One region of the Intrasporangium sp. Soil_C_50 genome, then DNA from elsewhere that is predicted to be linked to it. Evidence: riboswitches for the same ligand, from Rfam matches in the RefSeq annotation. Region 1 holds a riboswitch; each other region holds the start of a gene.
What was found. Region 1 has a riboswitch for cyclic di-AMP ahead of AC3A5R_RS10150 (CHAP domain-containing protein). Riboswitches for the same ligand answer to the same signal wherever they lie in the genome.

Region 2: linked by a shared signal. The riboswitch ahead of AC3A5R_RS19430 (C40 family peptidase) and the one ahead of AC3A5R_RS10150 (CHAP domain-containing protein) in region 1 are both predicted to bind cyclic di-AMP.
Region 3: linked by a shared signal. The riboswitch ahead of AC3A5R_RS11985 (C40 family peptidase) and the one ahead of AC3A5R_RS10150 (CHAP domain-containing protein) in region 1 are both predicted to bind cyclic di-AMP.

Annotation. Positions count from the first base shown of each region.
Region 1 is NZ_JBDGKB010000003.1:105,282-115,134, reverse strand. Features, by position in the region: gene AC3A5R_RS10160 (potassium channel family protein) at 1-304, shown strand, start outside; gene AC3A5R_RS10155 (N-acetyltransferase family protein) at 314-889, shown strand; gene AC3A5R_RS10150 (CHAP domain-containing protein) at 992-1,846, opposite strand; cyclic di-AMP (ydaO/yuaA leader) riboswitch at 1,846-2,029, opposite strand; gene AC3A5R_RS10145 (alpha-mannosidase) at 2,373-5,645, shown strand; gene AC3A5R_RS10140 (iron chaperone) at 5,673-6,056, opposite strand; gene AC3A5R_RS10135 (zinc-dependent alcohol dehydrogenase family protein) at 6,248-7,264, opposite strand; gene AC3A5R_RS10130 (pirin family protein) at 7,282-8,289, opposite strand; gene AC3A5R_RS10125 (MFS transporter) at 8,327-9,760, shown strand.
Region 2 is NZ_JBDGKB010000013.1:85,585-95,437, forward strand. Features, by position in the region: gene AC3A5R_RS19420 (fibronectin type III domain-containing protein) at 1-610, shown strand, start outside; gene AC3A5R_RS19425 (TylF/MycF/NovP-related O-methyltransferase) at 650-1,489, opposite strand; cyclic di-AMP (ydaO/yuaA leader) riboswitch at 1,722-1,860, shown strand; gene AC3A5R_RS19430 (C40 family peptidase) at 1,864-2,484, shown strand; gene AC3A5R_RS19435 (MarR family winged helix-turn-helix transcriptional regulator) at 2,560-3,042, opposite strand; gene AC3A5R_RS19440 (glycosyltransferase family 2 protein) at 3,457-4,437, shown strand; gene AC3A5R_RS19445 (DUF6541 family protein) at 4,451-6,463, opposite strand; gene AC3A5R_RS19450 (hypothetical protein) at 6,584-8,218, opposite strand; gene AC3A5R_RS19455 (acyltransferase family protein) at 8,357-9,595, shown strand; gene AC3A5R_RS19460 (glycosyltransferase) at 9,619-9,853, opposite strand, start outside.
Region 3 is NZ_JBDGKB010000004.1:99,472-109,324, reverse strand. Features, by position in the region: gene AC3A5R_RS12000 (hypothetical protein) at 1-471, opposite strand, end outside; gene AC3A5R_RS11995 (MFS transporter) at 541-1,920, shown strand; gene AC3A5R_RS11990 (iron-dependent transcriptional repressor DtxR) at 1,939-2,640, shown strand; cyclic di-AMP (ydaO/yuaA leader) riboswitch at 2,846-3,048, shown strand; gene AC3A5R_RS11985 (C40 family peptidase) at 3,051-3,800, shown strand; gene AC3A5R_RS11980 (DsbA family oxidoreductase) at 3,906-4,598, shown strand; gene AC3A5R_RS11975 (carboxymuconolactone decarboxylase family protein) at 4,595-5,227, opposite strand; gene AC3A5R_RS11970 (hypothetical protein) at 5,361-5,579, opposite strand; gene AC3A5R_RS11965 (hypothetical protein) at 5,645-6,013, opposite strand; gene AC3A5R_RS11960 (cupredoxin domain-containing protein) at 6,526-7,347, opposite strand; gene AC3A5R_RS11955 (hypothetical protein) at 7,759-8,559, opposite strand; gene AC3A5R_RS11950 (SMI1/KNR4 family protein) at 8,873-9,412, shown strand; gene AC3A5R_RS11945 (hypothetical protein) at 9,760-9,853, opposite strand, start outside.

The DNA.
Region 1 (9,853 bases):
CGGGCAGGTCTACCTCGTGACGTTCGTGGCCATGGTCGTGTCCCGCTTCGCCGCCGAGGCGCCGGGCAGCAACCGACGCCGGCGGCGCTGGTTGTCCGAGGAGGAGCAGCCCGGCGAGCAGCAGCCCGGCGAGCATCGGGCCGGCGAGCATCGGGCCGGCGAGCATCAGGCCGGCGAGCATCAGGCCGGCGAGCATCAGGCCGGCGAGCAGCCGAGCGGTGGGCAGTCGACTGAGGCCGAGCCGGGTGGCGGTCAGCGGGGTGGGGGCCGGCCGGGTGGCGGGCGGCCGGGCGACGCGCCCTAGCATCGCGGCATGCCGACCGAGAACCCGCAGCGCCCACCAGGTCCGGGCCGCGCCAGCCGCGTCGTGCGTGACGCCACGGGCGCCGACGCCGCGTCCTGCGCGCGCATCTACCGGCGGTACGTCCTCGACACGGCGATCACCTTCGAGCTGGAGCCGCCGACCGAGGCCGAGGTGGCGACCAGGATCGAGGCCGCCGTCGCGACGCACGCCTGGCTCGTCCTCGAGGAGGGCGGCGACGTCGTCGGCTACGCCTATGCCGGCCCGTTCAAGGCCCGCCCGGCCTACCGCTGGTCCTGCGAGGTGTCGGTGTACCTCGACCCCGAGTGGCACGGGAGTGGCGGCGGTCGGGCCCTCTACACGGCCCTGCTCGAGCGGCTCACCGAGCGTGGCTACCGGATGGCGGCGGCCGGCATCGCCCAGCCGAACGAGGCGAGCAACCGGTTCCACGCGTCGTTCGGGTTCGAGCCCGTCGGCACCTACCGCAGGGTCGGCTGGAAGAACGGCGCGTGGCACGACGTCGCGTGGGTGCAGCGGTTCCTCGGCGAGCCGCACCCGGGCTCCCAGCCGCCGCCCGAGCCGCACTGAGCAGGCCGGGCAGGACCTCCCCCCGGGGGGCTTCGGACATGCAGAGAGGGCGGGGCGACCGGGTGGTCGTCCCCGCCCTCTCTCGCGGGCGCACCGCTCAGGTCACGGCGCGTAGATGTACTTCATCCCCGACATGTTGGTGACGGTACGGGTGTTGTAGTTGTACGGGCCGGCCATCGCGTTCATCTCGATGATGGTGACCTGGTTGCCGTTGACGGCGGTGACCCAGGCGACGTGCCCGACGCTGCTCGAGCCGTTGACGCCGGGCTGCATGACGACGATCGAGCGGGTGCGCGGAGTGCCGCTGACGGTGTAACCCGCCCGCGCGGCGCCGGAGGCCCACTCCATGGCGTTACCGGTCCAGCCGCCGGGGTAGTAGCCCTCGGACTGGTACCACTTGTTGAGGGCGCCCCACGTGCACTGGCCGGGGGTGGCCCAGTTCGAGGAGGCGCGCATGCCCGATGACGCGCTCGGGACCGAGCCGTTGCTGCTCGACTTGACCGAGACGGTGCTGCTCACCAGGGACTGACGCGAGGCGTCTCGCGAGGCGCGCTCGGCAGCGGCCTTGCGGTCGGCGGCGGCGGCCTGGCGGGCCTTCGCGACGACGACGTCCTCGATGACGGCCGGCTTGGCCTTCGCGGTGCGCTGCGCGACGGCCTGCTGCACCTGCGGCTGGAAGCCGATCTTCGACAGGGCCGTCGACGGAGCAGCGGCTCGCGTGGCGGCCGGGCCGACCACGGCGGGGGAGCCGAGAGCGGTGACCGCACCGTTGGCGGCCTTGGCCTCGTCGGCGCTGGCAGGACCCGCGAAGGTGGCGAGGATGCCGCCGGTGGCCGCGACGATGGCGGCGCCCTTCATGGCCGGCTGAGCCGACTCACGGGCGAGAAGCTTGAGTTCGTTGAGGGGGTGGTGGCGTCCTGGCGCGCGGTGGCGCCCGCGGATGTTCTCAGTCTTCATGTACCTCTCCGCGCCTACGAAGTTAGCTGTCGGGTTCGGGCGGAAAGGTGCCCGGCTCCCTCCCGTGCCGCGTGTTGTGCTCGGCCCGGGTGGGTACTTCACCCCAAGGACGTCCGGAGTCGTGGTGCCGGACGCCCGGAGAAACGCGTGGTTCCTCCGCTCCTGTCACAAGGTCTGATCTCACGTCCGGGGCGGTGACAGGACTAGGCGGTCCACCTCGTACGCGCCCGGCCAGGGGGGCCGGACTCCCGGAACTGTAGACGACTCAACCGGGCAATGTCACGCCGAGGTAACGGGGGCGCGTCGCATTCGTCCGTGAATGAGTGCATGGGTGGCCTTTACCTCGGCTTTACCGACGACTGAATGTGACGGGGGTCACACTCCCCTCTCCGCGTTTCCATCACGCCGCGCCTCCGGGTCGGCTACCAGGCCCGGCCGACGAGCGGCCATCGGCGAGCGGGCGGCCGCGCCGGTCGAGCGGGTCCTGGACGGCCCATGACGTCTCGACGCTGGCTAGGGTCGACGCGTGTTCGACGACAGCGCGCACGTGCTCGCCCGCTCCCGTCGCGTGCTCGCCGAGCACGTCCTGCCGGCGGTCCACCGCGACCGGACGCCCCTCGCGGTGTCGGCGTGGCGCGCGCCGGGCGAGCCGGTGCCGGTCGCCGAGGCGCTCACCGCGCCGCACGAGCCGGTCGGGCCGGGCACGCCGTGGGGTGAGCCGTGGTCGACGTGGTGGTTCGAGATCACCGGGGCGGTGCCGGACGCGTTCGCCGGGCAGTGCGTCGAGGTGGTCGTCGACCTCGGGTTCCGTGGCGAGGGGCCCGGCTTCCAGGCCGAGGGCCTGCTCCACGACGCCGCCGGCACGCCGCTCAAGGGCATCCACCCGATGAACCGCTGGCACCGCGTCACGCCCGACGCCACCGGTGGCGAACCGATCCACCTGCACCTCGAGGCCGCCGGCAACCCGGCCGTCATGGAGCACGGTTTCCGCCCGACCGGGCTCGGCGACCTCGCCACGGCCGGCGACGAACCGCGCTACGTCCTCGGCCGCATCGACGTCGCCGTCTTCGAGCCGGAGGTCTTCGGCCTCGCCATGGACCTCGACGTCCTCGTCGACCTCGCCGCCGAGCTGCCCGAGCGCGACGCCCGACGCCTCGAGGTGACCGCGGCGCTCGACGACGCCCTGGCCGTCCTCGACGTCCACGACGTGCACGGCACCGCCGGGGCGGCCCGGGCCGAGCTGGCCGAGGTGCTCGCGGCTCCGGCCGTGACGAGCGCCCAGCGCCTCACCGCGGTCGGCCACGCGCACATCGACTCGGCCTGGCTCTGGCCGGTGCGGGAGACGGTCCGCAAGTGTGCGCGCACCTTCGCCAACGTCACGGCCCTCGCGGCCGACTACCCCGAGCTCGTCTTCGCCTGCTCGTCGGCGCAGCAGTACGCGTGGACCAAGGAGCACCACCCGGCGATCTGGCAGCGCATCCTCGCCGCTGTCGAGGCCGGCACGTGGGAGCCGGTCGGCGGCCAGTGGGTCGAGGCCGACGGCGTCATGCCGGGCGGTGAGTCCCTGGTGCGCCAGCTGCTCCACGGCCAGCGGTTCTTCGAGCGCGAGCTCGGCCGGCGCTGCGAAGGCGTCTGGCTGCCCGACTCCTTCGGGTACGCGGCGGCCTACCCGCAGATCGCGCGGCTCGCGGGCGCGACGTGGTTCCTCACCCAGAAGCTGAGCTGGAACGACACGAACACCTTCCCGCACCACACCTTCTGGTGGGAGGGCATCGACGGCACCCGGATCCTCACGCACTTCCCGCCGTCCGACACCTACGAAAGCAAGCTCGGCGGCGCCGACGTCCACCGCTCGGGTCGCCAGCACCTCGAGAAGGGCCGGTCCCGGCGGGCACTCATCCCGTTCGGGTTCGGCGACGGCGGTGGTGGTCCCGAGCGCGAGATGCTCGAGCGCGCCCGGCGGCTGCGGTCGCTCGAGGGCTCGCCGGCCGTCGAGGTCGGCACGGCGTCCTCGTTCTTCGACGCCGTCCGCGAGGAGTACGCCGATCGTGCCCCGACGTGGGCCGGCGAGCTCTACCTCGAGCTGCACCGCGGCACCCTGACGAGCCAGCGCGCCATGAAGGCCGGCAACCGTGGCTGCGAGGCGCTGCTGCGCCAGGCCGAGCTGGCGTGGACGCTCGTCGCGGTGCGCGGCCTCGGCGACTGGCCGGCCGAGCGGCTGCGCCTCGTGTGGGAACGCCTGCTGCTCCTGCAGTTCCACGACATCCTGCCGGGGAGTGCCATCGCGTGGGTCCACCGCGAGGCCCGCGAGGACTTCGCGCGGCTGACGGCCGAGCTGCGGGCGCTCGTCGCCGAGGCCCTCGACCTGCTCGCAGGCGGGGGCGCCGCCGAGCAGTTGCCTGAGGACTCGCGCGACGACGCGCGGCATCCCGGGCTGCTCAACGCCGGGCCGCTGCCGCGTCGGGAGGTCGTCGAGGTCGACGAGGTCGGCGTCGGCGGCATCGGGGGCGTCCGCGGCGAGGTGGCGCTCGTCGAGGTGGCGCTCGTCGAGGTGCCGGCGCTCTCCGTCGGGGGCCGGCGCGTCGAGCCCGAGCACCCCGTGGAGGTCGACGGGCTCACCGTCGCCAACGGGCTCGTGTCGGTCACCGTCGCGCCCGACGGCTCGATCGAGCGCCTGCTCGACCTGCGCCACGGCGGCCGCGACGCGCTCCCGCCCGGCGCGCGCGCTGCCGAGCTGCGCCTGCACCCCGACGTTCCGGCGATGTGGGACGCCTGGGACATCGACAAGCCGCACGCCCGCACGTGGACGTCCCCCGACGTGACGCCCCACGTGCCCGCCGCGTCCGGCGGGGAGGGTGCGCACGCCGCCCGCGTCGTCGAGGCTGGACCGCTCCGAGTCGTCGTCGAGGCCCGCGGACGCGTCGGGCGGTCGACGTACGTCCAGCGCACGACCGTCACGGCCGACTCGCCGCGCGTCGACGTCGAGGTGCGCGTCGACTGGCGGGAGAGCGAGCGGGCCCTCGCCGCCTACGTGCCCGTGCCGGTCCTCGCCCCGCACAGCACCGCCGACATCCAGTTCGGCCACCTGCGCCGGCCGGCCCACGAGAACACGTCGTGGGAGGCCGCCCGGCACGAGATGGTCGCCCACCGCTGGCTGCACGTCGGCGAGGAGGGCTGGGGCCTGGCCGTCGTCAACGAGTCGACGTACGGGCACGCGGTGCGCCGTGGCGTGGACGCGTCGGGCGAGCCGGTCACGACGGTGCGCCTGACCCTGCTGCGCTCGCCGTCGTTCCCCGACCCCGACACGGACGCCTCCGAGGTCGTCGGCGAGCACGTCGTACGGTTCGGGATCGTGCCGGGCGCCGACGTCGCCGAGGCCGTCGCACACGGGTATTCGATGCACCTGCCGCTCCTCGGCGCCCTGCCCGAGGGACGCGAGAGCGACCCGGTGTCGGCGAGGCCCCTTGTCGCGGTGGACGACCCGGGGTGCGTCGTCGAGGCGGTCAAGCTCGCCGAGGACGGCAGCGGCGACGTCGTCGTCCGGCTCTACGAGGCCCTCGGTGGGCGTCGCGACGTGACGCTCGTGCCGGGGTTCCCGGTCCAGCGCGTCGTCGAGACGGACCTGCTCGAGGAGACGGGATCGGCCGCGCTCGAGGGCCGCGAGTCGCTCGTGGTCGTCGAAGAGGCCATCGAGTCCGGCACCAGCGTCGACGCCCCGATCGGTGCGATCCGCCTGCGGCTGCGGCCGTTCCGGATCGTCACGCTGCGCCTGACGCCGACGCTGACCTCTCGAGGCTGACCCGCCGACACTGTCCTGCCCGCCGACTCAGCCGGACTGCGACTGCTCCTCGCGCTCGCGCTCGGCGGCACGTTTCACGCAGAGCCGCGCGATGGTCGCGACGAGGTCGAGGGGCACCGGTTTCGTGATCGGGAAACGCACGGTGTCCTTGGCCCGACGGAACGGCCGGATGGCGTCCTCGAAGGCGGCGTCGCCGGTGGGCACGGGGTACACGCCGACGTGGTTCTTCCACCCGGCGAAATAGAGCAGCGGCTTGCCCTCGAGGACGAAGGTGGCCATGCCGTAGCTGATCTTCTCGCGGGCGTCGGGCACCGCCGTGCGGATCGCCGTGCGTACCCTCGCGAGCTGAGTGCGCGTCTCCTCGGGATAGGAGGCGATGTAGTCATCGACGGACGCGAATCTCGGGGCCAAACCTGGTCCTCACTCAGTAATCGGACCGATTGTCGGGGGGATGTCTGCGACTTTATGTGCCGAATGGGGTGACCGCAAAGTAAGAGGGCATTTCGCCACCAAACCCCAGCAAAACGACGAATACGTGAACTTCAGGTGTCAGCGCGCGAATGACCTTGTCCCGTAGCGCTCCCCGCGGGCCGGCCAGGGACTCACGGCTGGAGCAGCACCTTGACGGCGCGCCGCTCGTCCATGGCCCGGTAGCCCTCGGCGACCTCGTCGAGCGGGAGCGTCAGGTCGAAGACCTTGCCCGGGTCGATGCGGCCGGACAGGACCCGCTCCATGAGGTCGGGCAGGTAGCTGCGCACCGGCGCGATGCCACCGGCCAGTCCGATGTTGCGCACGAACATCCGGCGCAACGGCAGCTCGACCCCGTGCGGCACGCCGACGAAGCCGACGGTCGAGCCGGCGCGAGCGACGTGGAAGGCGGTGTCCATGGACTGGTGGGTGCCGACGCACTCGAGGACGGCGTCGGCGCCGATGCCGCCGGTGAGGTCCATGACGGCTGCCACGGCCTCGTCGCCACGCTCGGCCACGACGTGGGTGGCGCCGAACTCGCGGGCCAGGGCCTGGCGCGGCTCGTGGCGCGACATCGCGACGATCCGCTCGGCGCCGAGCTGCTCGGCGGCGATGACGCCGCACAGGCCGACCGCGCCGTCACCGACGACGACGACCGTCGAGCCCGGCGCCACCTTGGCCGCGACGGCCGCGTGCCAACCCGTGGCCATGACGTCGGACAGCGCCAGCAGCGAGGGCACGAACCGCTCGTCGGGCATCGCGTCGGTCTTGACGAGGCTGCCGTCGGCCTGCGTGACCAGGGTCAGCTCGGCCTGACCGCTCGCCGTGCCGTCGGCGTTCGGGCACGCGGACTGGACGCCGGCCAGGCAGTCGGGGCAGGTGTTGTCGCAGTGGCAGAACGGGATGACGACGAAGTCGCCGGGCTTGAAGTCCCTGACCTCGGAGCCCACCTCCTCGACGACACCGACGGCCTCGTGGCCGATCGTCGCGCCCTCACGGATCGGGTTCTCGCCGCGGTAGGGCCACAGGTCGGAACCGCAGATGCAGCCGGCCGTGACGCGCACGACGGCGTCGGTCGGGGCCTCGATGGTCGGGTCGGGAACGTCGGACAGTCGGATGTCGCCGGGGCCGTGGATCGTCGTCGCGCGCATGGCCCCATCCTTCCAAGTCAGCCGCGCGAGCGCAGACGCAGGTTCGGCAGCCCGGGCGCCGGCAGCGTGTGCTCCCAGGCGTCGGGGAAGGTGCCGTAGCGGGCCGAGGCGTCGGGCGTCGCGCCATCGGAGGCGGCCTGGCGCTCGTGCTGCCACTGCTCCCTGAAGCCGACGATCTCCTCATGGCTGCGGCCGATGAAGTTCCACCACATGACGACCTGCTCGCCGAACGGGGCGCCGCCGAGCACGAGCAGGCGCGTGTCCTCGTCGCCGGCCGTCAGGGTGACCGGTCGGGTCCCCGCCGGCAGGAAGACGATCTCGCCGGCCTTGGCCGTGGCGGTCCCGACCGTGAGCGTCCCTGTGTCACAGAGGAACCCGTGCTCGTAGGTCTCGTCCAGGGCGACGTCCAGGGAGCGTCCGGCGGGCACGGTCACCTCGGCGCCGACGAGTGGCGAGTGCATCGACACGGGCGACGTCTGTCCGAACAGCGACCCGAGGAAGACGAGGACGCGGCAGCCGTCGACGTTCGTGACCGGCGGCGCGTAGTGCTCGAACCCCGGCGCCGTGAACCGGCTCGCGTCGGGCAGGGCCACCCACAGCTGCGCGCCGTGCAGCGTCGTCGTGCCGGGCGTCGAGTACTCGGAGTGGGCGATGCCGTTGCCGGCGGTCATGATGTTGAGCTCGCCGGGGCGCACGAACGCGTGGACGCCGGTGGTGTCGCGGTGCTCGACCTCGCCCGAGAAGAGCCACGACACGGTCTGCAGGCCGGTGTGCGGGTGACCGGGCACGACCATGCCGCCGGTGGCCGACACGTCGTCGGGGCCGTAGTGGTCGACGAAGCACCACGCCCCGATGAGCGAGCGCTCGCGCTGCGGCAGGCTCCGCCGCACCGGCATCGCCCGGGGACCGCCGAGCGGCACGTCGCGGTAGGGGAGCACGACGGGGCCGGTGCCGGGGACGGAACCGGCATCCGCGTCGCGGTGCTCGCAGGTGACCTCGTCAGGGGAGCGGTCCGGGTTGCTCACCGGATCAGGCTAAGGCGACGTTGCTACGTTGCCCACCATGACCGAGCCGGCCCGACCCGACGCCACCACCCCACCCGTGACCGGAACCCGGCCGGCGCTGCGGTGGTCGGCCTGGCGCGTCGTCTGGTGGTTCGGCTTCGTCAGCCTCGCCGCCGACATGGTCTACGAGGGTGCGCGCTCGATGTACGGGCCGCTGCTCGCCTCGCTCGGCGCCGGGGCCGTCGTCGTCGGGTTCGTCACCGGCGCCGGTGAGGCCATGGCGCTCGTGCTGCGGCTCGTCTTCGGCCCGCTCGCCGACCGCACCGGTCGCTACTGGGCCCTGACCATCGTCGGCTACGGGCTCACGGCCGTCTGCGTGCCGCTCCTCGCCGTCACCCCGTTCGTCGGTGGTGCCGGTCTCGCCCTCGCCTCGGTGCTCATCCTCCTCGAGCGGGCCGGCAAGGCGGTGCGCAGCCCGTCGAAGTCGGCCCTGCTCGCCCACGTCGCCACCGCGGTGGGGCGCGGTCGCGGCTTCGGCGTCCACAAGGCCCTCGACCAGGTCGGGGCGTTCGCCGGGCCGCTCCTCGTCGCGGCAGTCGTCGCGGCGGCGGGGACGATCTGGCCCGGCATGCTCGTGCTCGCGATCCCCGGCGTCGTCGCGATGGTGCTGCTCGCGATCATCCGCTCCCGCGTGCCCGACCCCGCCGCGTATGACCCCCCGGCCGCTGACGCGTCGACGCCCGACGCGTCAGCCGCCCGCACGTCGACCACCGAGGCTCCAGCAACGGACGCTCCAGCAACCGACGCTCCAGCAACCGACGCCGTCCGCGCCGCGGAACCCGCTGTCGCCGAGTCGGGTCCGGCACGGCGAGGGATCGTCGCAGGGGTGCGCGGCTGGTTCGCCGACGCCGTCGGGGCCGGGCTGCCGCGGTCGTTCTTCCGGTACGCGCTCGCGGCCGGCCTGACGACGGCGGGGCTCGTGACGTTCGGCCTCATCGGCTACCACCTGACGGTCGGCGGCCTCGTGCCCGTGGCCACGGTGCCGATCGTCTACGCCGGCGCGATGGGCGTCGAGGCGCTCGCTGCGCTCGTCGTCGGCGTCGCCTACGACCGGTTCGGCGGTGCGGTGCTCTTCGCGGTGCCGGTCCTGGTCGCGCTCGTCCCACCGTTGGCGCTGACGGGGTCGCTCCCGCTCGTGCTCGTCGGCGTGGCCGTGTGGGGGCTGGCCTACGGGGTGCAGGACTCGACGGTCAAGGCGCTCGTCGCCGAGGTCGTCGAGGCGCCGCGGCGGGCCACGGCCTACGGCGTCTTCGCCGGGGTGCAGGGGGCGTTCGCCGTCGTCGGCGGGCTCGTGTCCGGATGGCTCTACGACCGGTCGCTGCCCTGGCTCGTCGTGGTCGTCGCGGTGAGCCAGCTCGTCGCCCTCGTCCTGCTCGTCCGCACCGTCCGCGGCGTCGGTCGCTCCCACGCAGGAGTCCGACCGACGTCCTGATCGAGTGAGCACGCAGTCACACCCGTCACGTGACAGGAGTGACCGACTGCTCACTCGACCTACCGGAGTGGGGCGCCTGGGGCCCGTGTGACG
Region 2 (9,853 bases), on a different contig from region 1:
CGGCCGGGTCGGGTCGCTGACGGCATCGACCGCTCGCACCACGAGCACGGTGACGGTCGGGGCCGCCGGGGTGGCGGCCGGGCACACGGTCGTGGTCGCGGCGCTCCTGTCCACGACGAGCGTGACCGCGGCGGTGTCGGTGAAGGACTCGGTCGGCAACACGTACGCGGTGGTGCGTGACGTCAACGACGGGTCGGCCGGGGACCGGGTCGTGACGGCGGTCGCGGTGGGGGTGCGCGCCCTGCCGGCGGGCGCGACGGTGACGCTGACCTACGGGTCGTCCGCGGAGACGCACCTGGCCGTGGACGAGCTGGCGGGTGTCACGGGGGTCGACGTCAGCGCCGGGGCGACCGGGTCCGGGACGGCGTTCAGCTCGGGGTCGGTGACGACGACGGCCGCCGGTGACGAGCTGTTCGCCGTGGCCGGGCTCGAGTCGAGCAGCGCGGTGCCGGCCTGGGGGTCCGGCTGGACCGGGTTGCCGACACTGAGCGTCTCGACCGACCACCTCGCGACCGCCTACCGGGCCGCGACGACGACGGGCCCGTACACGGCGAGCGGTACCGGCGGCGGGCAGTGGATGGCGGCCCTCACCGCCTTCCGGACCGGGTGATGAGCGGCCGGTCACCGGGCGCGCCGGCGTGCCGAGCTGCTACGGCTTGACGGCGACGCGTCCCTCCGCCATGCGCAGCAGGAGGAGGCGTTCGTGGGTCTCCTCCAGCCACTCGTCGACCGCGGTCCGGGCACCCTCCCACCAGCCGTAGTCGTCGAGCAGCAGGACACCGCCGGGCGAGAGTCGCGAGTAGAGGTGTTCCAGCTCGTGCTTGGTCGACTCGTACCAGTCGGTGTCGAGGCGCAGGATCGAGATCTGCTCGGGGGCCGAGTCCGGCACGGTCTGCTCGACCATGCCCTGCACGTAGTGCACGCGCTCCTCGGGGTAGCCGACCGTCGCCATCCCGGTCTGCACGTCATCCAGGGTCGCGACGGCCCACACGCCCGACTGCCGGGGCGCGGTGTTGAGCAGGTCGGCTGCCGACGCACCGTCATGGCGTCGGCGGTCCTTCTCGGTGGGCTCGGACATCCCCTCGAACGTGTCGAACAGGTAGAGGTGCCGGCTCGTGTCGCCCGCTTCGATGAGGGTCCGGGCCGCCGCCTGCATGCTGCCGCCCCGCCACACGCCGCATTCCACGATGTCGCCGGGGATGTCGTGCTTGACGATGTGGCGGACCGACAGGATCAGGGCGTTGAGCTTCTCGGGAGAGGTCATCGTCCACGGCTTCACGGCGCGGATGGTCTCCTGCGCGGCGTCGTCGAAGTCGCGCGGTAGCTGGAGCCTGGGGGCCGCGGGCTCCGCAGGCGGCGTCGCGGCCGGGCCTGCCGGCTTCGTCGGCCCCACGGACGTACGCCCGACCGCGCGGCCGTCGCGCGCCTTTCGCAGTTCGTACCCGGTGAACCGGGACAGGCCGCCGTTCACGGCGTCTCGCCACGTCATGGGGGCGAACGTACCAGCGGACCCTGGCATTTCCTGGTTGGCCGGATGGGCGATCTGTCCGCGTTCTCCAAAACGCGGACAGGGCGGGCACCCCGACCTACTCTGGTTCGGAACCCGGCCGGCGGGCCCGCCACGTTGCGCGGGCCACGATCCCGGACCGGGTGACATGACGCCCCGGTACGACGCCGGGGCGGCGCTCCGGTCCGCCGAGTCCTGTCCGCCGGGGGCGCGCCTTCATACCTCACCGGACAGGAACGGGGGACCCACTCGCGTCCGGCCATGCGCCGGGCTTGGGGTGAAGCCGCCATGCGCGGCCGGGCATCTTCCGCCCGAACCCGACAGCTCACCTCGCAGGCGTGGGAAGGGAATTCGCCATGCCCGCTTTCGCACACACCCGTGCACGCCGGTCCTGCTGGTTGCGCCGGTCGCGCCGGTTCCGCCCGGGTGCCGGTCTGCTGCTCGCCCCGCTGCTGGCCGTCGGTACCGTCGGTGCCGTCGCCGGACTGTCGACGGTGCCGCCGACCCACGTCGGCATCGTGGCCCGGGCCGGTGACACCGCGACGTGGGCGAGTGCCGCCGACGCCGCACAGGACCGGGACCGCGTCGACGTGCGTCTGTCGCTCGCCTCGGCGGTCGCGGTCCCGCTCGGGACGCGGGCCGTGCGTGTCGCGGCCGCGCAGAAGGGCAAGCCCTACCGGTGGGGTGCCGCCGGCCCGTCGGCGTTCGACTGCTCCGGGCTCGTGCACTACGTCTACGACGCCCGCCTCGCCCAGGACCTGCCGCGGACCGCGAACGCCCAGCGTCTCGACACGACGCGCGTCTCCCGCTCGGGGGTGCGCCCGGGCGACCTCATCTTCTTCATGCGTTCCGGGAGGGCCTACCACGTCGGCATCTACGCCGGCTCGGGCAGGGTGTGGCACGCCCCGAAGCCGGGCAAGCGCGTCGAGCTGGTCCGCATCTGGACGACCGGCTGGGTCGCCGGACGCGTCCGCTGAGCCCGACGCGTCCGGTGGGCCCGACGCGTCCGGTGGGCCCGACGCGTCCGGTGAGCCCGACGCGTCGGCGGGGCGTCAGTGCCGTCGGCGCGTCCCGCGCGCGCTCGGTTCGGCGGCGTGGATCTCGGCGGCGACGCTGCGCAGGGCATCCGCGATCGTCGTGAGCACCTCGGTCACCTGCGGGAGCGTCGCCGGGTCGAGGGCGTCGAAGGTGTGTGGCATCCAGTCGCGCACCTGCCCGACCTGCTCCATCCCGGCCTCGGGGATCCGCACGGTGCTGCGACGCCGGTCGACCTGGTCGGGCACCCGCTCGATGAGCCCGCGTCGCTCGAGCCGGTCGACGAGGGTTGTCGTCGAGCTCGTCGTCAGACCCAGAGCCTGGGCCAGCTCGGTCTGGCCGAGGGAGCCGCGCGCCAGCAGGTAGCTGACGGCCCGGCTCTCGTTGACGGTGAGGTCGAGGTGCGCGGCCGCGGCGAGACGGTAGTGCTCGCCCGCGAGGATCAGCTCGCGCAGCGCGGCGGTGGCCGAGGCGCGGTCCTGCGAACGGGTCGGCGTCATGGGGACAACCTAGCCAGAGACGGCTCGATGATCGATCAGGTGGACCGACAAGTGACGCGATGGTCGAACTGCTTGATGATCGCGTGAATTCGTCCTATCGTGGGTCGTGCAGCGCCGGGGGCACCTGGGCCGTGGCCGCGGTCCGCGTCACCCCTGGACGCGAGGTCGAGCAGCGTGCTTCGTGTCCGCGGCGCTGCGGCACGTCACCGGGGGCCCGAGGTGGCGGGCGCCGCCTCACCTCGCGAGGGCGGCGCCCCGCCTCGGGCATCACCGTGCGCCCCTCGCCCTCACCGCGGTCGAGGACCCGGCGGTCCTCAAGTAGTCTGGGCGCCGCTCGTGACGGGGGACGCGGGCGCCGCCCGAGCGCCGGGACCACCCTCCGGCACGACGACCAGAGGACAAGGACCCGCCAGCGTGGACGCGTCGACGCAGCTGACCCCGCCGGTCAGCGTCATCATGCCGCTGCTCAACGAGGAGCGGCACCTGCGCGACGCGGTGGCCATGATCCTCACGCAGGACTACCGCGGCCCCATCGAGGTCGTCCTCGCCCTCGGCCCCTCGACCGACCGCACCGACGAGGTCGCCGACGCGCTCGCCGCCGAGGACCCCCGGGTACGGCTCGTGCGCAACCCGAGCGGGCGCACCCCCGAGGGCCTCAACGCCGCGATCGGCGCGTCGAGCGGCGAGGTCATCGTCCGCGTCGACGGGCACGCCGAGATCCCCGACGACTACGTCTCGCGCGCCGTGTCCGAGCTCCAGCGGGTCGGTGCCGACAACGTCGGCGGCATCATGGACGCCCGCGGCACGACCGACTTCGAGCGCGCCGTCGCCTGCGCGATGCGCAGCCCCCTCGGCGTCGGGGCCTCCCGCTTCCACACCGGCGGCGAGGCCGGCGAGGCCGACACCGTCTACCTCGGCGTCTTCCGGCGAACGGCCCTCGAGCGGGTCGGCGGCTACGACCCCCACTTCTCCCGAGCCCAGGACTGGGAGATGAACCACCGGATCCGCGAGACGGGCGGACGCGTGTGGTTCACCCCCGAGCTGAAGGTCACCTACCGGCCACGCGCCTCGGTCTCCGCCCTCGCGAAGCAGTACTTCCACTACGGACGCTGGCGGCGCGTCGTCGCCCGCCACCACGAGGGCACGATCAACCACCGCTACCTCGCCCCGCCGACGATGGTCGGCGTCACGACAGCGGCGGTCGTCGTGGGCTTCTTCTGGACCCCGGCCTGGGTCGTGCCGGCCGCCTACGCCGCCGGCGTCACGGCGGGCGGCCTGGCCATCTCCCGCGGCGAGTCCCCCCGCACCCGTGCAGCCCTGCCCGTCGTGCTCGCGACGATGCACTGGGCGTGGGGCATCGGGTTCCTGACGAGCCCGCGGCGCCTCACCCGGTGAGGCCCGCCGGTCGTCAACCGGCGCAGGCGACGCGCTTGTACAGGGTGTACGGGTCGACCGCGGCGACCTTCTGCCATGCCGGCGAGCTGGCGACGTGGTCGACACCGGTGAACTGCGCCAGGACGGACGGTCGCCCCCAGGAGAAGGGCTGACCACCGGTGATGGCCCACTCGACGTGCTGCCGTTGCGCGGCCGCGCACACTGCACGGTCGGTCCCGACGCTGTCGAGGTGCTTGGACAGCAGCCGGCGGTCTCCCGCGAAGTTCGTCTTCTCGGTCGGCACGAGGAGCTGGCGTCCGGACACGACGTAGAGGTACGTGGGGCCGTTCCACGGGTTGGCGGCCACCACGGCGTCGGCCGGGATCTGCGCGGAGAGCGCGCGCAGGGCGCGCAGCTCCTTCTGGCTGGCCCACGAGTCGGCCGTCTTCGGGTGGAAGTAGCGGTGCAGGATGTTCTGGTGGGCAGCCACGTAGCCACCACCCGTCGCGGCCAGGAACAGGCCCGCCACGGCGACCGGAGCAGCGACCCGCGCGACAGGGGCCCGGAACGTCCGGACGAGCACGTCCGACACCGCGACGAAGCCCGCGGTGGCGAGCAGGGCGGCGGGCAGGACGGCCACGGCCTGCAGCCGGACGGCGTTGTTGTACCAGGGCCACGTGAGGTACCGGGTCCAGGTCGCGTCGACGGCGACGTTGAGCCAGAACAGCGCCGTGAGGACGGCGAACGCAGCGACCACCCAGCGGGCCCCGCGGTGACGCCGGAGGACGACGACGATGCCGACCAGGACGACGAGGGCGAGCAGGATGAGTGGCTTCGTCGAGCGGGGCGCGAAGGCGAGGACGGCGTACCAGGCCTTCCCCGCGCTGGCCTCCGGTCCGGCGGCTCCGGTCGCGAACATCGACGGGCGCCGCACGACGATGGTGGCCGCGACGGCCAGTGCCAGTCCGAGGCCCGTCCCCAGGGCGATCCCCAGTGCGCGGCGCGGCCGGCTCGTCCGAAGGGCCCAGGCCGTCGCGACGGCCCGTCCGGCCACGCACAGGAGCGCGAAGAGGCAGAAGCTGACGAAGGCGTTGGGGTGAGCCATGACCAGGCCCGGGAGGGCGGCGACGAGGATGACCGCGGCCACCGGACGCGCCGCGACGACGTAGGGCGGACGCCCGCGGCTGCCGAGGACGGACACGAGGGCCAGGGTGGCGCCCGGAAGCAACGCACCGCCGAACAGGTTGGGCCAGAGCACACCGAAGCCCATGAGGAAGTAGGGGAAACCCGTGAAGGAGACGCTGGCCACCGGAGCGACCAGCGCGACGGGGACGCGTCGGCCGAAGAGGCTCAGGGCCAGACCCGCGACACCGAGCGGCCACACCAGAGCCGCCACGACGACGACCCAGACGGACGTCGCGACCGTGACCGAGACACCGGTGAACATCGAGATCGTCGCGGTGAACCCGTACATGGCCGCCGGGTAGAACCCGGTCCAGGTGTCGACGTTGAACTTGCCGGCCGACAGCGACGAGATGGTGCCGTGCTCGATCATCCACTGCGGAGCCGCCAGGTGGAAGATCGTGTCCGGGTGCTGGGGGAACAGCTCGGGTGAACGCACCTCGGGCAGCATGGACCAGAGGAAGACGACGAAGGCCACCGCCGTTCCGGCCAGCACGCTGAGCGTGACGCCGTGCGTGGCCCACAGCGCGCGAGGCCGCGGCGCCGTGGCCCTGGCGGGTCTCCGGCCGAGCCACGCCCAGACACCGGGAGGGCTCGCCACGTCCCTGGGCGCCGGCGTGCTGCGCCGTCGGTGCCAGGCGCCCACACCGGCGGCCACCAGCCACATGAGCACGACGCCGAGGGTGAGGGGCAGCGCGCCCCACCGCAGCCCCACCCAGGGCGCCACGATTCCCGTGACCCCGAGGCAGGAGGTCGACAGCAGGGGGCCCACCGCGAGCGACGCGACGGTGCGCAGGCCGAGCAGCAGGGCAGCCACCACGCCCGGGAGGAAGAGCAGCAGGGTGGCGACGAGGAATGCCGGCACGGCTTCCAACCACGACGTCGTGCCTGGGATCAGCAAGGCTCTCCAGCTTTCTCGGGGGCAGGACCGGAGGGCCCGGTCAGGACCGCAGCCTTCCGCCGCGTGTCGCGGCAGTCAGTGTAGTCAGGCTCCGGGACGGGCCTCGGTGACGCTCGAGCGTCGCAGCCGCGGGGCGGTCCACGGCCTCGTGGGATCCATCACGGCGGCCAGAGCGATGAACACCGGGACGTAGGCGAACACGTAGCGAGAGCGTCCCTGGAAGAGCAGCATGAAGGCGGCGATGCCGAGCACCGTCAGGGCGAGCACCAGGACCTCACGCCGGTATCGCGCCCTCACCAGGCCCGCCCCTGCCCACAGCAACAGGCCGAGCCACAGGCCGTTGGTCAACGACGCGCGAAGGCGGTACCACTGCCCGGACGGGTGCTGGAACGACTGGATCGCCGCCGCGACGGTGCCGTGCTCGAGCAGGCGACGTGCCTGGAAGTCGTACCCCTCGCCCCAGGCGAAGAACATGCTGTCGCCCCAGTTGAAGGCCTGTTTGCGCACCTCGAAGGCGATGACCCCTGCCGGCCCCATGGCGTCGAGCTGCTGCGTGAGGCGTCGCTGGGACCAGGCCTGCAGAGGAGCGCCGTCCAGGTGCATGGAGTCCCTGACCATCTGCGGGTTGTAGGCGCCGTAGTACGGCCGGCCCGAGATGCTCTTCGTCGTCGTCAGCCCGTTGGCCAGCCACCACGCGACCGGAGCCGTGCGACCTTCGGTGAGAGCGGTGCGCGACACGTGCGCCGTCGCGTCGGCAGTCGCTTGTCCACCGACGACGGTCACGGCGAAGACCGCCATCCCGGCCAGGCATCCCGCCGCGGCACGCGCCAGTCCCTGCCACGAGCGTCCGAGGGCCATGACCAGGAGAACCAGCACGAACGCGACCGCGAGCGTGGCGGGCGTGCTCTTGATGACGTAGGCGATCCCGGCCAACGCGAAGGCCGCCCCGAACGCGCCGACGCGTGAGCGTGGACTCCCGGCCCGGGTCCCGGCGACGGCCAGGGCCACGGAACCGGTGACGAAGGGCATGGCCGGGAAGTCGGTGTACGGCACCGCCATCCACGGCGAGCCGCCCACGAGGAGGAAGGTGACGGCTTGGGCGACGAAGGCCGCGGCCGTGCCGCGCAGGGAGCGCACGAGCGCGAACACGGTGAGCAGCACGACCGCGAGGCAGACCCCGTTCGCCACCATGTACGTCACGTACATGCCGGCGTCAGCGGGTCCGCCCAGCACCCGGGCCACGTTCATCATGGCGACGAGCGGGACGTTGTTCGGGTAGCGAGACAGATAGTCCTGGGCGTATGCGGTCAGCGTCCCGTCGGACGAGAGCTGCCGCGAGAAGCCCGTGACCACCCCCGCATCCCAGCCGTAGGTGTATCGCAGCGGGAGCGCCCCCAGCACCGCCACCGCGCCGCCGAGCACGCTCGTCGCCACGGCAGCGACCCAGACCATGCGTCCACGCCGCGTCGCCGTCCCGGACGTCCGCCGTGTCGGACCCGAAGGGCGTCGCGCGAGGAGGGTGACCCCGAGCGCGCCGGCCACGCTGGCCACGAGGCTCGCGACGACCCACCACTGGAGGTAGTCCACGTTCGCATCGTGCGGGCGGACCAGCACGAGCACGACCGTGAGAACCAGCACGACGCCGAGCAGGACGAGGATCGCCCGCCCTGTGACGGCCTCGGCGCGACGCGGCAGGTCGTCGCGGGACTCGTTCGACATGGGTGCAAGAGTGACATGGATCGCTCGCCGCCCCTGACCTGGGCCGGAAGGCGTGCCGGTCGCGATCTGGTTACGATGGTTGATCGTGCTCCCGCCGCGTGCGAGTCACGTCGACCCCCAAGGATCGGAGATCCACGCATGACCGAAGTGCGCGCCCGCGCGCCGCACCGCGGAGGCTCTGACCCCGCCACGGCCCGCACGCCCAGCACTGAGGTGCCTCCACTGCCTTCGGCGACCCGCCTCGACTCGCTGACCGGGCTGCGCTTCTTCGCCGCGTTCGCGGTCTTCGTCACGCACTTCGTCGGGTCCGGGGCCGGTGGCTACGGTCGGGTTCCGGCCATCTATCCGCAGAGCACGTACGGGGCGCACGGCGTCGCCTTCTTCTTCGTCCTGTCCGGCTTCGTCCTCACGTGGATGTGGAAGCCCGGCCAGTCCGCCGGACGCTTCTACTGGCGGCGGGTCGCGCGCATCCTGCCCCTGCACCTGGCCACGAGCATCGTGGCGATCTGGGTCTACTACGAGCCGATCACGCGCCAGACCTTCGAGCTCGGCCCGTACCTGACGAGCATCTTCCTGGTCCAGGCCTGGATCCCGCACCTGTCGCCGATGTTCCCGGGCAACGGGGTCTCGTGGACCTTGTCGTGCGAGGCCTTCTTCTACCTCTGCTTCCCGCTCATCGTGGCTGCGCTCGCACCACTGCGGCGACGCAAGCTCGTGCTGGTCGTCGGCGGGCTCGTGCTGCTCGCCCTGGGGTGGCGGGTCTACGCCGACCTCACGATGACCTCGTACCTGTCGTCGTGGTCGCTGCGCACGCCGGTGTTCCGAATCTGGGAGTTCGTCCTCGGCATCGTCCTGGCGCTGCTCCTGCGTCGCGGGACGGTCTTGCGGGGCTCGACACTGACCGTCGCGCTCCTGCTCGGAGCCTGGATGCTCGTGTACTTCAACCTCCGCCCGTACCTGCCCACCGTCTGGGCCGACGGGGTCGCCTACCTCGACCAGGTCGTCGCGCCGTTGCTCTTCGCGTGGGTGCTCGGAGTGGCAGCCAAGCGCGACCTGAGCGGGCGCCGGTCGTGGCTCGCCAGCAAGCCGATGGTGCTGCTGGGAGCTTGGTCGTTCGCGTTCTACCTCGTGCACTACTTCCCGCTGCGGCTGGCCACGATGGCCTTCGGCCCGCGACCGGCGAGCAACGCGAACCTCTTCGACCTCATCGGGATGGGCCTGGTGGCCACCGCACTCGCGGCGATCTGCTACTACCTCATCGAGCACCCTGCGGAGCGTCGGCTCAGGAATCTCTTCTCCCGCACGCCCCCGCGCTCGGACCGCGTCGAGTCCCAGATCGACGCCGCGGCCGAGGAGGCGGCCACCCGGCTGCGCTGACCGGGACCGACCGATGGGTCCTGCTACCGCAGGGTGCGCTGGATGAGGTCCTCCCACCGGTCGATGACCCGGTCACGGGCGTAGCGTTGCGTGGAGCGGATGCCGGCGGTGGCCATCCGCCCCACGAGTGCCTCGTCGGCCATGAGCTCGCGCAGCGCCGCGGCGAGCCCCGCGACATGGTTCTGCAGGACCAGCCGGCCGTCGACGCCGTCGGTGACGATGTCGGAGACCCCCGGGGCGCAGTCGTAGGCCACGGCA
Region 3 (9,853 bases), on a different contig from region 1:
CCCCGGCAGCCGGGCGGCCCAGTCCCAGAGGAAGACGAGGACGACGAGCTGGTGCAGGTGCAGCAGCGCGAACGCGTAGTGGTCCGGCCACACGAGGGACGCGGCCGCGAGGAGCACGGCGACGACGTACGCGACGACGCGTCGGCGTCCGCGCAGCCCGCTCCGGGCCACGAGCGCGACGACGCAGAAGCCGAGAACGGCCTCGGCGCGTCGGGCCTGGGTCCCGAGGACGTGCTCGGCGAGGCGCAGCAGGCTCGTGCCGGCCAGCAGCACCGCCAGGCCGCTCACGACGTCACGCCGGGCGATGACGGGGAGCCGGCCGACGAGGTAGCGCAGCTCGAGCAGGACGGCCAGGGTGCCGAAGAGGATGAGGCCGATGACGGCCGTCGCCACGGGAGAGGCGAGCGCGACGACGAGAGCGGTGGCTGCTGCCACCGCCAGGGCCCCCGTCGCCCGCTCGCTCGTCGTCACGGCCCCCATCGTTCCGTCGGCCGGAACGACCCGGCCACCTGAGTAACCCGATCGTTAGGGTCCTGTGGCGTGACCGAGACTCAGGGGGAGCGAAACGGCGGGCCGGAGCCCGAAACGGGGCATACCGGACACCCGTCACGGCGCCCGGCCGCGACGTCGGAGGGGGAGCCGGTCCGTCTGCGCGCGATCGCGCTGTCGGCGTACGGCCCGACGCTGCTCGGCTCGACGGGCGCCGGTGCGGTCGCGCCGATCATCGCCGTCTCGGCCCGCGAGCTCGGGGCCTCGCTCGGCGTCGCGGCCCTGCTCGTCGGGACGCTCGGCATCGGGCAGCTGCTCGGTGACCTGCCGTCCGGGGCGCTCGCGGCGCGCATCGGCGAGCGGCGGGCCCTGCTCGTGGCGGCCGTCGTCGAGGCCGTCGGCATGGTCGTGGCGGCGCTGGCCGGCTCCGTCGCCGCTCTCTTCGCGGGCGTCCTCGTCATCGGCCTGGCCGGATCCCTCTTCGGGCTGGCCCGGCAGGCCTACCTCACCGAAGCCGTGCCGGTCGCGATGCGGGCCCGGGCCCTGTCGACGCTGGGCGGGGTGCATCGGATCGGCTACTTCATCGGCCCGTTCGTGGGATCGCTCGTCATCACCCGGTGGGGCATCGAGTCGGCCTACGTCGTCGGCGGCGTGGCGAGCCTGGCGGCGTTCCTGCTCGTGCTCGTCGCGCCCGACATCACCGCCGACCACGACGGCCACACGGGAGGTCGAGGGAGCGCGGGCGTCCGGGGTCGAGCGCGCGCCCCCCGCTCGGTGGCGTCGGTGCTCCTCGAGCACCGGCACGTGCTGCTGACCCTCGGCACGGGCGCCATGTGCGTCGCGGGTGCCCGTGCGATCCGCGAGGCGCTCGTGCCGCTCTGGGCGGAGTCGGTCGGGTTCAGCCCGGCGCAGACCTCGCTCGTGTTCGGCGTCGCCGGCGCCATCGACATGCTCCTCTTCTATCCCTCGGGCTGGCTCATGGACCGGTACGGGCGGGTGGCCGCCGCGGTACCGAGCATGCTCGTGCTCGGTCTCGGCATGGCGCTGATGCCGCTCGCCACCACCTTGGTCGCCGTGACGGCCGCCGCCACGGTGCTCGGCATCGGCAACGGCCTCGGCGCGGGTCTCATCATGACCCTCGGGGCCGACGCGTCACCGGCCGACGGGCGCGCCCAGTTCCTCGGCGGCTGGCGCCTGTGCGCCGACCTGGGAAGGGCGGCGGGTCCGCTGGCGTTGTCAGCCCTGACGGCCGTCCTGACGCTCGGCGCGTCCGCCGTCGTCCTCGGCGCAGCGGCGCTCCTCGGCGCGGGATGGCTGCGCATCTGGGTGCCTCGCCACGACCCGACGCGACCCCTGCGAGGGCGCGGCGCCGGCACCGCGGGAGGGGCCGCGGGAGGGGCGGCGGGAGGGGCGGCGCCCGAGGCGTCCTGATTCTGAGAGGGTATGACCGTGACGGACCTGATCGACACCACCGAGATGTACCTGCGCACCATCTTCGAGCTCGAGGAGGAGGGCATCGTCCCCCTGCGCGCACGCATCGCGGAGCGTCTGGGCCACTCCGGCCCGACGGTGTCGCAGACCGTGGCCCGGATGGAGCGTGACGGCCTCGTCGCGGTGTCCGGCGACCGCCACCTCGAGCTGTCCGACCACGGCCGGCTCCTGGCCACGCGCGTCATGCGCAAGCACCGCCTCGCCGAGCGGCTCCTCGTCGACGTCATCGGACTCGAGTGGGAGTACGCCCACGACGAGGCGTGCCGTTGGGAGCACGTCATGTCCGAGAAGGTCGAGCGCAAGATCCTCGGCCTCATCGAGGGCGGCCTCGAGTCGCCGTACGGCAACCCGATCCCCGGCCTGCACGAGCTGGGCGTCCCCGACGACGCGGCAGGCGGCTTCCTCACCGGGCTCACGGCGCTGACCACGGCGGCCGGTGCCGAGCCGGCCGTCGTGACGATCCGCCGCATCGGCGAGCCGGTGCAGGTGGACCCCGAGGCGCTGGCCCTGCTCACCTCCGCCGGCGTGCTGCCGGGGGCGCGCGTCCGCGTCGTCCGCGAGGGCGGCCGTGTCGTCGCCGTGAGCGAGGCCCCCGATGCCGGTGAGGGCGTGTCGCTGCCCGACGAGGTGGCCGTCCACGTCTTCTGCCAGGCCGCCTGAGTCGACCCTTCCGCAAAGCGGACGCGTCCGACGTGCCCGTTCCAGCTCTTTCTTCCGCCTCGATTGTGCTGGCACTGTGGGGAATTCGGGCCACCTGAGGTCATCCGACGAAAAATCAGTAGAAATGGGCGGCTCTCGGGGTGACAACCCCGGCGGATCTTGGGTAGCGTGAGCCCCGCTCGCTCTCCCCGTCGGGCGAGTGCCACGGGTCGAACCGCCTAATCCTGCCATCGACCCGGGGCCCCTGCACGAACCGCATGGCAGGAGCGGGGGAACCACCTTCGGGCGTCTCCGGACGTCCTCGGGGTGAAGCCCTCCGTGGACCGCAAGGTCCGAGCGAAGGCCGGGCGAGCAGTACCTCAATCCGCCCGAACCCGACAGCTCACCTCGTAGGCGTCGAGAGGTCAAACGTGGCTCAGAACGTTACCGGGCGCCACCGCGCCCCCGGCCGGTTCAACGCGATCGCCGAGCTCAAGCTCATCGCCAAGGAGTCCGCTCAGCCCGCCGTGAAGGGTGCCGCGATCGTGGCCGCTTCCGGTGGTCTCGTCGCCACGTTCGCCGGTCCGGCGAGCGCTGCCGACGGCTCGAGCACCGCGGCCCCGTCGGTCGTCGGCCCCCAGGTCGGCACGCTCAAGGCGGCCAACGCCCTGTCCTCGATCGGCTACGCCAAGCCGGCCGCGAAGCAGGCGACGGTCAAGCCGGTCGTCATCAAGGACGTCCAGCTCGAGAAGGAGCGCGCCGCCACCAAGGCTGCGGAGGACGCCCGCCAGCAGGCGGCCGACCGCGCGTCCCGCTCGGCGACCCGCGCGTCCCTCGACCCGGCGCCCACGGCGTCCGGCATCGTCGGCATCGCCCAGTCCTACTTCGGCGTCCCCTACGTCTACGGCGGCACGAGCCCCTCGGGCTTCGACTGCTCGGGCTTCGTGCAGTACGTCTACCGCCAGGCCGGCGTCTCGCTCCCGCGCACCGCGTCGGCGCAGCAGGCGGCCACGACCCCGGTCAGCAACCCGCGCCCCGGCGACCTCGTGTTCTTCGGCTCGCCGGCCTACCACGTGGGCATCTACGTCAGCCCCGGCACCATGATCGACGCCCAGCGCCCCGGCACGACGATCGGCTACCACTCGATCTGGACCACGCCGTCGGGCTACGGCCGCGCCTGAGCCGCACCGCGCCACGCACCTCCGTCGCGCCCCCACCCGCTCGGGTGGGGGCGCGACGTCGTCCCGGACGGCCGCCCGTGGTGAGGGCCGTGGTTGGATGAGGTGATGACCGTCCAGCCTGCTGCAGAGTCCACGACCCTCATCGAGCTCGACGTCTGGGCCGACCTCGTCTGCCCGTGGTCCTGGATCGCCAAGCGCCGGATCGAGGCGGCGATCCACGCCTTCGAGCGGCCGCACGACGTCACGGTGCGGCTGCGCGCCTACGAGCTGGACCCCGAGTGGCCGGCCCGGCGCAACGAACCGGTGCCTGACCGGATCGGCTCCCGGCCCGACGAGGAGGCCGAGGCGGAGCGGGCCCTGCGGGCGCACGCCCACGAGGTCGCCGAGGCCGACGACCTCGTCTTCGACCTCGACTCAGCGGTCACGGCCAACAGCTTCGACGCGCACCGCCTCGTCGCCCTGGCGCGGGAGATGGGTGGTCCGGCGCTGCAGTCGGCGGCCGTGGAGCGGTTCTTCTCCGCACACTTCCGCGAGGGGCTGCCGCTCGACGAGCCGGAGGTGCTCCAGCGGCTCGGTGCCGAGTGCGGACTCGACGAGCGCCGCGTGGCTGCGGTCCTGGCGTCCGACCACTACGCCGGTGAGGTCCGGGCAGACGAGAAGCAGGCCCGCGACCTCGGCATCACCGCGACGCCCTTCGTGCTCGCCAACGGGTTCGCCGCCGTGCCCGGGACTCGCCCCGTCGAGGAGTACCTCGCGCTGCTGCGCGGCGTCGCGGTCCAGGGTGGTGACTTTGTCTAGCTCCCGTCCGCGACGCTCGTGGCCGAGGGCGTACCAGCGCTGGGGCGACCGAACGACACCGCGTCGCTGACCGGTGTCGAGGCCGCCGAGCGCAGCTGGGCGTCCGGCTGCGCGCCGAGGGCCGCGTTGACCATCGAGAAGGCGCGGCGCAGCGCGACGAAGACCGTGATGGCGAAGATCTGGCGGTCGTCGAACCCGGCCGCCCGCAGCGGCTCGAGGTCGGCAGGGGTGGTCGTGTTGGCGTCGCGGGCCACCGTGCGCGCCCACGCGGCCAGTGCCGCGTCGGCGGGGTCGAGGGGCGCGTCGTCGCCGCTGAGCACGGCGCCGGCCACGTCGGGTCCGGCCTCGCCGGCGAGCCGGTTGCCCCACGCGAGCGCGCAGTAGGAGTCGCCGGCAGTGGCTGCGGCCGCGCTGACCAGGATGCCGCGCTGCCGGAAGCCCAGCCCGCCGATGCGGACCATGTCGGCCAGCAGGGCGAAGAGGGTGTCGTGCGCGGCGGGGTCGTGGGCCCAGAGGCGCGACAGGTTCATGACGAAGCCCTGGGTGCCGAGGTCGCCCTCGAACGACGCGCGGACGTCGTCGGTCAAGGGCGGTTCGGTGAGGAAGCCGTGGGCGGGGTCGGTGGCCATGGCGTGCTCCGTTTCGTCGTGCGACGCCTCACATCGTGGCACGCGCGGACGGGGCGGGGGAGTGGTCCGGGTGGGCCGGCCTTCCAGCCGCTCTGTCGGTGCTTCTCCCGGCGGGCCGGTGGGTCGTCGGGTCTCAGAAAGCGGGGGCGGGGGCGGGCACCGGTCCGGGGCTCGCCGACAGGTCGATGCTGACGTCGACGGCGCGCAGCTCGCTGACGAGCGCATTCTCCCGAGCGGTGAGCTCGGCCAGCTGAAACGCGTCGGTGCGGGTGCCGGCCCCGAGGGAGGCCCAGCGCACCTCGTCCTCGACGCGGGCCAGCTCGGCGACGATCGCTGCGACGCTTCTTCTCATGGGCTGCCCGTACCCACCAGGGGTACCACCGCAACAGCCCGCAGGGACGTGGTCCGAGGGTGGGGTCAGTCGCGGTCCCACGGGGCCTCCTCGCCCATCTTGTCGTAGTACTTCGCGAGGTGGCTGCGGACCCGGTCGACGTCGGACGCGGGGAGGTCGACGCCGCCGCGTGAGCCCTGCAGGACGGCGGCCGCCGCCATGACTCCGCGTGGCACGGCCTGCAGGCGACCGCCGATCACGTCGGCGACGAGGAGCTTGTAGGCGGTGAAGTTGTCCTTCTTCTCCTTGTCGTACCAGACGTGGGCGTCCCGGTACTTCGCGTTCGGTCCGTCCTCGGCGGCGGCCCACCGGCGCACCCGCTTCTCGGCGGCGTCACCGTCCCACTCGCGGTCGCGGTCGGCGAGGGGCAGGTCCTGAAAGCTCGTCACGCTCATGAGCGCGTCCTTTCCGGCGTTGGTCGCCCGGCGTCGTGGTGCCGGGCACGCCGTACCTGCCGTACCCGCGCCGACGCGGAGCCACACCGCCGCGACGAGGGCGTCGGGCAAGGGCAACGGGCAAAGGGGCCTGGGGCCAGGGGCGTCCAGCGTGGCCGGGACAGGGCTCGTCCCGCCGCGTTTCGGGTGGCCAGTTCCGGGAGGTTAAGCCTGGTCCCGGGAGGGCGCCGCGGCGGGACGAGCAAGTGTGCACGGGTCCGGCCGGAGCTGACGCTGGCCTGGCCGCTGTTTCGACCCTGACTCCACGGTGACACACCTCGTGCCGTCGTGGGGCCTTCGGTGGTTGCGACTTCCTGCAACCCGGGGTGAGCCGGCCGGGTGGGTGCCGGGATCGTCGTGGATGCTCCAGCGATGTCCCTTTTGCGCACCCGCCGTAGTCGGCCGGGCGTCCGGTCGGCGGCGGTGGGGTGGTGTCGGCGCACCGCCCCACCGTGCGTCTCCCTACGACGCGCTCAGTCGTGGTGGTGGTGTTCGCGTGTGACGATGACCTTGCCGACCATGCCCATCCCGTCGTGGAACATACAGATGTACGGGAAGGTGCCGGCCTTGTCGAAGGTCACGCGGTAGTGCGCACCGGGCCCCGCGGTGGGCAGGACGCCCGAGCTGAGGGTGCCGCCCGTGAAGTGTGCCGGGTTGCCCACGGGGATCGGAGCCGGAGGCTCCGGGCCGAAGGTGACTGTGTGCGGCACGGGATCGCCGTTGTTCTGCGACCAGTCGAAGTCGACGGTGTCACCCACGTGCACGCGCACCGTGGTGCGAATGAACCGCATGATCATGAACATGCCGGCCTCGTCGACCGCACCGACGAACACGTGGTGGCGCGACGAGTCCTGGCGGAGCTCGGCGTAGAGGTGGTTGCCGTCGTGAATCATCTGGGCGCGGCCGGCCCGGAACTGCCAGTCGTAGAAGGACTGCCGGTGCGGATACGGCGTGCCCGCGGGTGCCACGTGGACGACGCCCTTCATGGCCTGGCCGTGGACCAGGCAGTAGTACACGTAGTCACCGGTGCCCTTGAACTTCAGCTTGTACGACGTGTAGGTCGCTGGCAGCTCGGAGAACTGGATCGTCGACAGGACGCCCGAGTTGCGGTACTGGCCCGGAGCCCAGATCGAGTGTTGGGGCGTCGGCATCGTCTGCGTTGCGTCCCCGGGGTTGAACTCAGGCACTGGCTGTCCGGTCCGCAGGAACGTCACGGTGTGCGGCTCCATGGAGTCGGCCGTCCAGCGCACCGTGTCGCCCACGTTGATCCAGATCTCGCCGGGCAGGAACTTCATGCCTTGGATCGCGCCGTTCGGCGACTGCGCGCCGACGTGCACTCTCCAGGTGGTCGACTCGTGCTCTCTGGTGTGTGCCCCTGCGGTGGTGGCCGGCGCCAGGAATGCCGCTCCGAGCAGCACCGCCCCGACAGCTGCCAGCAACGTCCGGAATCTCTTGGATGCGTGGTTCTTCATTGGTCCTCCAAAGGCGCGGAACATTGCCCTTCGGCGCCCCGAAGGGCGAGTCCACGCTAGGGAACCTGCGTGACGCCCACAGAGGAACAGGAACATCCCAGACGCCCTCCACCGGGCTCCCAGCGGGGAGTGTCCTTTGGCCCCACCATGTCGTTCTTTACCGCGGCCTGTCCCTGAAATCGCCTGTGTCGCAGCACTTCCCGCAACATCGCAAATCCGGTTGGGCACCAACGACTACGGGTTCGACAGCTCTCGCGAGAAGAACTCCAGTGCAGTCTTGGTCTTGGTCTGCTGCGCCGCCGCGAGGTCGACCCCGTGTGATGCGAGGTAGCCCCGGACAACGGCAGCGGTGTTGAACGTGTCGGCGGTGGGGCACTTGGTGGAGAGCTCGAGAATGCGCGTGCCGTCCGGATAGAGCCACAGCTCGGCGACCAGTCGACGGTCGAAGTCGGGCGGCGTGAACTTCAGCTTCAGGACGTTGATCGGCCCGAGGACCGCGAGGTCGTCGATGCCGATGCCGGCAGGAGCGTTGGCCTCGTACAACGCCCGCTGCTGCTTCGTGAACAGCTTGGACAGCGGACGAGCACCGGTCGTGATCTCGCGGATCTTGGCGTCTGGCTGCTCGCCCTTGAGCGACGCCGAGCACACGAAGCCGCCCGGCATCGCGTCCACCTCGACCCCGAAGCCGGGCGCCTGCCGCTGCTCGGGCGTGAGGTTCTCCGGGTCCACCGGACGCAGCTTGACGACGGAGTCACCGGGTCGGGCCTGGATCCGTCTGGCGCGCAGGACGACACCGTGGCTGTTGAGGTCGAGTCCGGGGGTGTCGAAGAAGAAGACCTGTCGGATGTGGCTCTGGAGCGGGTCCATGCCGAGTGCGGCAACCGTCGAGCGCTGGTTCGCGTCGGGCACGCTCAGCTTGAGCTCTACGGTGTCCGCGCCTTTGATGAGTCGGAGCAGCTCGACGAGTTGGTCGTCGGTCAGCGCCCGGGAGGGTGCCGGCTCTGCAGGCTGGTTCGGGCTCGTCTGTGTGGTCACAAGCAACCTCCTCGGAAACGGCTCGACGCAAGGTCGCCCGCGGCTGACTCGATTCGATCCCGAATCGGGTGGTGTCGAACGGGACCCGGCGCTCGGCGTCGGGACGCCGACGAGGCCATGGTGCTGGCCTGAGGCGCCGCTTGGCCTCACCCCTAGCGTGTGAATGCGCCGGTCGGCGGTGCCGACGGGGCTGGTCCCCCTGGCGGGATTCGACCTGCAACGCCGGTCGTCAGGAGCGCAGCCTCGGAGTGGGATGTGGACTCGGCGGCTCAGGTTCGCGCTGAGTGGCTCCGTCGAGTGGCATGGTGGCGCTGTGACTGACGTGGGGATGGTGATGGGGGACTTCTGGCGGCGCCCAGCGTATGAGCCGTACGTCAAGGAGGGCCTGACGGATGCGGTACTGGCGGCGTTCGAGGACCGGTACCGGGTTCGGCTGCCGCTGAAGATGGTTGCTCTGCTGAGGCAGCAGAACGGCGGCTACACCCGCTGGACGTTCCCGATGGCCGACGAATCGCCGAACGTCGATCACCATATTCTGGTTGGGATAGGCCCTGGCTTCCCGGCCTTGGAACAAGCGGCCTGGTGGCAGACGCCTGACGACGATGCCGAATGGCAGCCCGAGGACCCCATGGGCTTGATCTCGTTCGATGGGGACGGGCACTGGGACCTTTGCCTGGACTACAGGAAGTCGGCGGTGGACGGAGACGGGTACGCAGTTGAGCCGCGGATCGCAGCGATCGACTGCGAGCTGGAGCGGGATGAAGCGGTCGCCGACACCTTCGATGGCTATCTGGCGCACTTGGTGCGAGAAGAGGAAGCCGCTGCCGACTTCGCGGCGGCTGTCCGTACCTGAGCCTGAGGCGCCTGGCCTACGCAGCGCGGCAGCATTCCCGGCCCGTGTGGCGCTGACATCAAGGACTTGCAGATGCCGCCCTGGCTCATCCCACTCAGTGGGGGAGCGTCAACCATCTACCGAACCAACTGTCAGACCTCAGCCGAAGCCGAAACGTCAAGCACCACGCGGAGTGCAGACAAATGGTGTTCCCGGGTTCGAACCTGCGCACCCGCTTCAGAAGTCCGGCCGAGCTCGGGCCGCTGGACGGACCTGCCAGTGCCGCAATGGTTTTCGTACTGTTCTCGACGAATTTGATTGCCGCTGCTGTTGACGATGGGGTACCTCCAGGGTGCCGGTCTGACGCGTCACCTGAAGTAGGCGTAACCACCCGCTGCCTCGACGCGCTTGGAGCTGTCGAACCCGACCGAAACGCGATGCGGATCGGGCCATCCACGCCTC